DNA from 2 places in the Caballeronia sp. SBC1 genome. Region 1 is predicted to be linked to the other one. Evidence: predicted binding sites of a transcription regulator. Region 1 holds the regulator's gene; the other holds the start of a gene.
What was found. The regulator FliA, encoded in region 1, starts transcription of late flagellar genes. The targets are predictions, from matches to a motif close to CTAAAGTTTNNNNNNNNNNNGCCGNTA.
Positions count from the first base shown of each region.

Region 2: SBC1_RS00915 (flagellin) is a predicted target of FliA. The motif match lies at 1,773-1,799, and genes of this name have one in related genera.

Region 1 covers NZ_CP049156.1:3,875,303-3,878,720, reverse strand. Annotated here, with positions in the region: gene SBC1_RS17365 (aromatic ring-hydroxylating dioxygenase subunit alpha) at 1-181, opposite strand, end outside; gene SBC1_RS17360 (diguanylate cyclase) at 507-1,598, shown strand; gene SBC1_RS17355 (RNA polymerase sigma factor FliA) at 1,630-2,361, opposite strand; gene SBC1_RS17350 (MinD/ParA family protein) at 2,392-3,324, opposite strand; gene flhF (flagellar biosynthesis protein FlhF) at 3,317-3,418, opposite strand, start outside.
Region 2 covers NZ_CP049156.1:197,762-201,179, reverse strand. Annotated here, with positions in the region: gene rpsU (30S ribosomal protein S21) at 138-350, opposite strand; gene SBC1_RS00920 (aldo/keto reductase) at 703-1,650, opposite strand; gene SBC1_RS00915 (flagellin) at 1,901-3,415, shown strand.

The DNA of each region.
Region 1 (3,418 bases):
CGCTGCGCCAGACCACCAGCCATTCGCCCGCCACCAGAAACCCGCGCGACTGCCCGGCCGCCACATCGGCGCTATTACAGACCGGCAGCCATTCGCCGAGCAACGCGGTATCGGGCGCGGAGTGGGTGTCATCGGCGGCGTGCATGTCGCTAGGGGAAGAAGCAGATTCGAAGGGTTGCATCGGGCGTCGAAAAACCAGAGTAGTAGATAACGATTCAAGCACCGATTCGACTATCGGCCCAAACCACAATTCGAAAACAAGCCGCGCAAAAACGCAAACGCAAGCCGCCAAAACACCCTGGCGCGCTGCATGCGTGCTCTTCCGCTCGAAATCTATAGCAGCAAGTCAGCATTAATCCGCCAGAAATCTAGCGGAATCGTGCGATTTTCAGCCATTTTTCAACGACGCAGTACGATTGCGATTCTGCACTATGCAGTCACTGCAGAAAACGCGACATCAATCTGCACTTCGTGCATCGCCTTCGGGTTCCCTCAGGAGACTCAGAATGGGGCAGTCGAATGACCCCTTCCACCGGCAGCGTGGTTACGTGTGGTCGCCACATCTCGATCCGGAAAAAGAGCAGGCGACCCTCCGAGTCATACTGGGCGGCCTTGCGACGGTCGCGTACGCCGCGCTGGCGTGGTCGGCGCCAACGTCCGCCGCCATTGCCAGCTTCCATGCGCTCGCACTTTATCTGATCTATGGCGTGGCGACCCGGCTGATCGTCAGCAGAATGCAGCGGCAGTCGACTCTGCGCCTCGCATTCACAACGGTTGCCGATCAGGCTCTGCTCACCATCATTCTCGGCGCGGGTGGGGCGCTCACCTTGCCCATGCTATGGGCCGTCTTCCTCTTTCTGATCGGCGCGGGTGGGCGTTACGGCAAGCGTACGCTGGCGTTGTCGTGTGGAACGGCGCTGGCGGGAATCGTCGCGTTGTCCGTCTTGCAACCCTGGTGGATGATCAATCGGTCCGCCGCGCTCGGGATTGGCTTGAGTGTGCTCGGGGCATCAATATATCTCGCCGTGATGATCGGCCGGCTCGGCAGCGCGAACCGCGACCTTGCGCTCAAAGCCGGCACCGACCCGCTCACGGGATTGAGCAACCGCTACATGCTGGAACAGACTATCGGCCGGGCGGTGATGGCGATATCGACGGGACAGGAAGGCGCGACCGCGCTGCTGCTGATCGATCTCGACGGCTTCAAGGAAGTCAACGATACCTACGGCCACGAAGTCGGCGACATAGTGCTGCAAACTTTCGCGGCGCTGCTGGCAAGAAGAGTAAGAACCACCGACACGGTCGCGCGGCTCGGCGGGGACGAATTCGTCGTGCTGGCGCGGCACGTGACCGGCAACCACGCCGTGCAGACGGTGGCAAATGGCGTGCACTCGGTGCTGGCTGAAATGACGTCGGTGCAGGACCAGGCGGTGAATGTATCGGCGAGTATTGGTGCCTGCCTGATTTCGCCGGACCTGAGCCCCGGCTACAGGGATATTGCCGTGCTGATGCGCGCAGCCGATCGCGCGATGTATCGCGCCAAGGCGCTCGGCAGAGGCCAGACGGTGTTCGCCGAAAGCGCGGATTTCGAAACCTGATCGGCCCTGATCCACTTTCAGCAAACGGCCGTCAAGCCTCCACGCCCGACCACGCCTGTTCCCGCAACTTCGCCCGCAGCCGCGCGACGGCCTGGCTATGCAACTGGCATACACGTGATTCGCTGACTTCCATTACCGCGCCAATCTCGCGCAGATTCAGCCCCTTCTCGTAATACAGGCTCATCAGCAGCTTTTCGCGCTCAGGCAATTTATCAATGGCTTCAACCAGCGCCGAGCGCAAGCTGCCGTCGAGCAATGCGGAAAGCGGGTCGGCTTTATCGACGCAATAACGGTCGAGAAACGGCTCGTCATCCGAAGAACGGTCGAAGTCTTCGTAATAGATCAACTGGCTGCCATGCAGATCCTGCAGCATGGCCTGGTATTCAACGAGCGGCATGCTCAGATGCTCGGCCACTTCCTGTTCGCTCGCGGACCGGCCGAGATGCTGCTCGACCTTATGCACCGCGGATTCCACTTCGCGCGAGGTCTTGCGCATGCTGCGCGGCAGCCAGTCATTGGCGCGCAACTCGTCGAGCATCGCGCCGCGAATCCGCTGGCTGGCGTAGGTCTCGAACTGAGCGCCCTGATCTTCCTTATAGCGGCTGGCCGCATCCAGCAAGCCGATCATGCCGGCCTGAATCAGGTCGTCCAGATCGACGCTGGCCGGCATTTTTGCCACGAGCTGCAGTCCGAGCCGGCGCACCAGCGGTGCGTAGCGGGTCAGGACCTCGTCCTGTGACAGTTTTCCTTGGGCGTTATACATCGCATTCACCTTGTTCCTTCTCTTGCGGCATCACACGGACGCGGAGCTGCTCATCGCAAGCTGCATCAATGGCGTTTCGGTGCGGCGTACCGCGCCGGAGTTGATCGAGCGCTCCATCCCATGCTGCGTTTCCGCTCGCAAGGTCTGCACGGGCCATTCAAACTGCGACGCTTGCGGCATCGGCCAGTACTGCAATTCAGCGGCAATCTGCCGATAATCCCGGGCAGCAGCCGTCCCCGGAAAAGCTTCCACTGCGCAACGCGACAGCTCGTGCGCCCGCGCCACGCGCGGATCTTCAGCCACGCAACCCGCCGGCATGAGCTGCACCGCGAGATAGCGGCTGGCGACCCCGGCGAGGTTATCGAAGGCGAGTTGTGCATCGGCGCCGTTCTTCACGTGATTCACAACCACCCGGAACCGCCCGATGGCATGCGCGTAATGCAGGCGCTTGATGCAGGCGTACGCCTCGGTGATCGCGGCCGGCGCAACGCGGGTCACAATCACGAAGTCGTGCGCTTGCACGGCCAGGTTTGACAGCGCACCGCTGCGATCGAGCTGGGTATCGATCAGGACGATATCGGCGGGTCCGTCGAGCAGCACCCGGCAATGCGCGGCGTCCTGGCTGATGCGTTCGTCGCGAGGCGCGGCAATCACAGAAAAGCCGAACGGCGTGCGTGTGACGGCGTCCTGCAAGAAACGCTTGCCGGACAGGACCGCGCCGAGTGCGGCGTTGTCTGGCACCTTCGCGAGCCGGCTCACCGACAGCGCGTTCTGGCGCTCGTCGATCACCAGCACATCCTTGCCTTGCGCGGCGAGGGCGGAGGCCAGATTGACGACCGTCGAGGTATTGCCGGTTCCGCCTAATCCGCCTGCCGGGGCGCCGCACACCGCCACGACCCGGGAGCCGTTGCGTGTCAGCAGACGGCGCAAGCCTTCAGCCTGATCGGACACGAACTTATCCAAAGTGCACCTCATGCAGTTCGGTGGAAGCGCGCGCTGAGAGCGCGGACAGGAGCGGCGGCACGTCGTCGTCTTGCGGCACGAACGGCGAGCCGTC
Region 2 (3,418 bases), 330 kb from region 1:
AAAACCAGGAAATAAAGCCCCGCCGTAACAAAACCAGCAAATCAGACCAGACAAGTAAAACGGCGATGCAACCCTTGCGGGCGGCATCGCCGTTTTACTTGGTGCAGCCTATCAATCAGGCTGCGACCTGCCAAGACTTAGTGAAGCTTCTTGGGCAGCATCTGGCTGCGCAGACGCTTACGCAGACGGCTGACTGCTGCCGCCTTCTTGCGCTTGCGTGCCGTTGTCGGCTTTTCGTACGACTGACGTTCGCGAAGTTCGGCGATCAGGCCGTTCTTTTCGATGGTCCGGCGAAAGCGACGGATCGCGACGTCGAACGGCTCGTTTTCTTTCAAAACAATAGTGGTCATGGATGTCCTAAATCGCTGATACGTTTTTCTGACTGCGCGGCGAAGCGTAACCTTCAAGGCAACGCCGCGCGCCGGCACTCCGATCGTCCACCCAACAACAGCGGACACGAGCAAAGCGGCCACGGAGGCCGGAAAAGAGAGAGGTGGGATTTCACCGCCGATCACGGCATGCGCAGTCTGTTGAAAACGAACAGCGCACTTCGGGCCGCCCGGCGTCGCTTAAAAATAGCTGCGCCATCGGGCAAAAATCTCGATTCGGGCGAGATGTTATCAGATCGTCGCCCAGTCGCCAACCCCGCAGCGCCTATTTGCGGGGTTGCAACCCCATGAACGCGCGCGTTTTTTGGCGATTTCAGTGCGGATTGCTGGCTTCGTCGAGGAGTGCGACGTCTTCAGGCGACAAAGTAATCCGGGTCGCGTGGGCAAGCGTTTCGAGCTGCTTGACCGATGTCGCGCTCGCAATCGGCGCCGTTACACCCGGCCGTGCGATCAGCCATGCAAGAGCGACTGCCGCCGGCTCCGTGTCATGACGATCTGACACTTTAACCAGCGCATCAACAATTCTCAAGCCCCGCTCGTTCAGATAACCCGACACTTTCGCGCCGCGGGCACTGTTCTCGGTATCGGCTTTGGATCGGTATTTTCCACTCAAAAAACCGCTCGCCAGGCTGTAATACGTCACAACTGACAACTTGTGCGCCTTAATAACCGGTTCCAGATCATTTTCATAACCTGCGCGATCATAGAGATTGTATTCAGGCTGAAGCACCTGATAACCGGCAATACCCTCTTTCGCCGATATCTTCAGCGCCTCTTCCACCCGTTCGCCGGTGTAATTCGACGCACCAATCACGCGCACTTTTCCCGCCGTAATCAGTTTTTGGTACGCGCCGAGCGTGTCCAGGAGCGGCGTTTTGTCGTCGTCCAGATGCGAAAAGTAGACGTCGATGTAATCCGTCTTCAGGCGTTTCAGCGAGTCGTTAACGGCCGCCTCAATATTCGCCGCCGAGAGCCCCGTCCGCGTGCTCAGCATGCCGACCTTGGTTGCCAGCACGATCTTGTCGCGCTTGCCGCTTTCCTTGAGCCACTTGCCAATGATCGTCTCCGACTCGCCGCCCTGGTGGCCCTCGACCCAGGCTGAATAGACGTCGGCGGTATCGATGAAATTAAGTCCGTGGTCGACGAAGGCGTCGAGGATGGAGAACGACGTACGTTCGTCGGCGGTCCAGCCGAATACATTTCCGCCGAAAACGAGCGGCGCGACTTTGAGGTCCGACGTACCGATAGTGCGGTGCTGCATGGTTGCTCCCGGGCTGTTGTGGACAAACACCTAATAACCGTTCGAAAAAGAATACCTGCGAATCCTTTTACCCGCAGGCAGCGCGCCGACCGTTATTCCCCCTACAAATCCTTACCTAAGTCCTCAAGTTTTTTTTTCATGAGCCGCTAACCCAAGTAGGCGGCCGGCTACCTCGCTCGGAACCGCCAGGCAACAGGACCGTGCAGTAGTAGCCAAAACAGCCCTTTTAGTTCTTTCAGGAGAAATCCAAATGCTTGGTATCAATAGCAATATCAACTCGCTGGTCGCTCAGCAAAACCTGAACACGTCGCAAAGCGCGCTGTCGCAGGCCATCACGCGCCTGTCGTCCGGTAAGCGGATCAACAGTGCAGCGGACGATGCAGCCGGTCTCGCGATCTCGAACCGTATGCAAACGCAGATCAACGGCTTGAACCAAGGCGTTTCGAACGCGAACGACGGCGTTTCGATGATCCAGACGGCATCGAGCGGTCTGGCGCAGATCACGTCGAGCCTGCAAACCATTCGTACGCTGGCTGTTCAGGCGTCGAGCGGCTCGCTCTCGTCGAGCGACCAGGCAGCACTGCAACAAGAAGTTGCCCAGCAAATCGCTGAAGTGAACCGCGTGGCGTCGCAAACGACGTACAACGGCAAGAACGTTCTGGACGGCTCGGCAGGTAACGTGAGCTTCCAGATCGGCGCGAACGTGGGCCAGACCATCAACCTGAACCTGTCGCAAAGCCTTTCGGCCGCGAGCATGGGTACGGGTCTTGTGACCAAGGGCGCGACGGTCGGAACGTTGACGGGCCTGAGCCTCACCTCCGCCGGTGCAGCGACGACCGGCACAGCCACACCGGCTATCACGACGATCAACGTTCTTTCTGATGGTAACGGCGGCTTCACGTTCACCGACCAGAACAACCAGGCATTGTCCTCCGCTGCATCGACGGCACTGTTCGGCGCGGCCACGTCTACCACCGGCACGGGCACGGCTTTGGCCCTGAACGTCGCAGCGACTGGCGCACTGGGCACCATGACCAGCGTGCCGGCAGCAGCCACGGCAGCTACGTCGTCGTCGGTTACCGCCCTCAATGCCGCGAACTCGGCCAACAACACGACCACGTCCGTCGCCTCAGGCACGTCGCTGGGTACGATCACCGGGCTCAGCCTTACGAGCACGGGTGGCTTCGTCGCCGCGGGTGAATCAGGCGCGACCATCACGTCGGTCAACGTGACCTCGAACGGCTCAGGCGGCTTCACTTTCGCCGATCAAAACGGCAATGCACTGAGCGCAGGAGCACTTTCGGCAATCGGTACGGTTACCGCCGCCACGGCCACCACGGCTGCCTCCTTCACCCTGGCTGGAACCATCGGCACGGCAACGACTGCCGCCACGACCCAGGGTCTGGCATCTGTCGCCGCAATCACGTCGACCAATGCCGCCAACGTGCCGTCGGATGTTGCCAACATCAACGTCAGCACGACGTCTGGCGCGAACGCTGCAATGGAATCGATCGACAACGCACTCGCCACGGTGAATAACATCCAGGCAACCCTGGGTGCGGCTCAAAACCGGTTCACGTCGCTGTCCTCGGCACAGCAAGCGCAATCGACCGACTTGGCCGGCGCACAGTCGCAAATCACGGACGCCGACTTCGCACAGGAAACGGCTAACCTGAGCAAGGCTCAAGTGCTGCAACAAGCCGGTATCTCGGTTCTGGCACAAGCTAACTCGTTGCCGCAGCAAGTTCTGAAGCTTCTCCAGTAATAG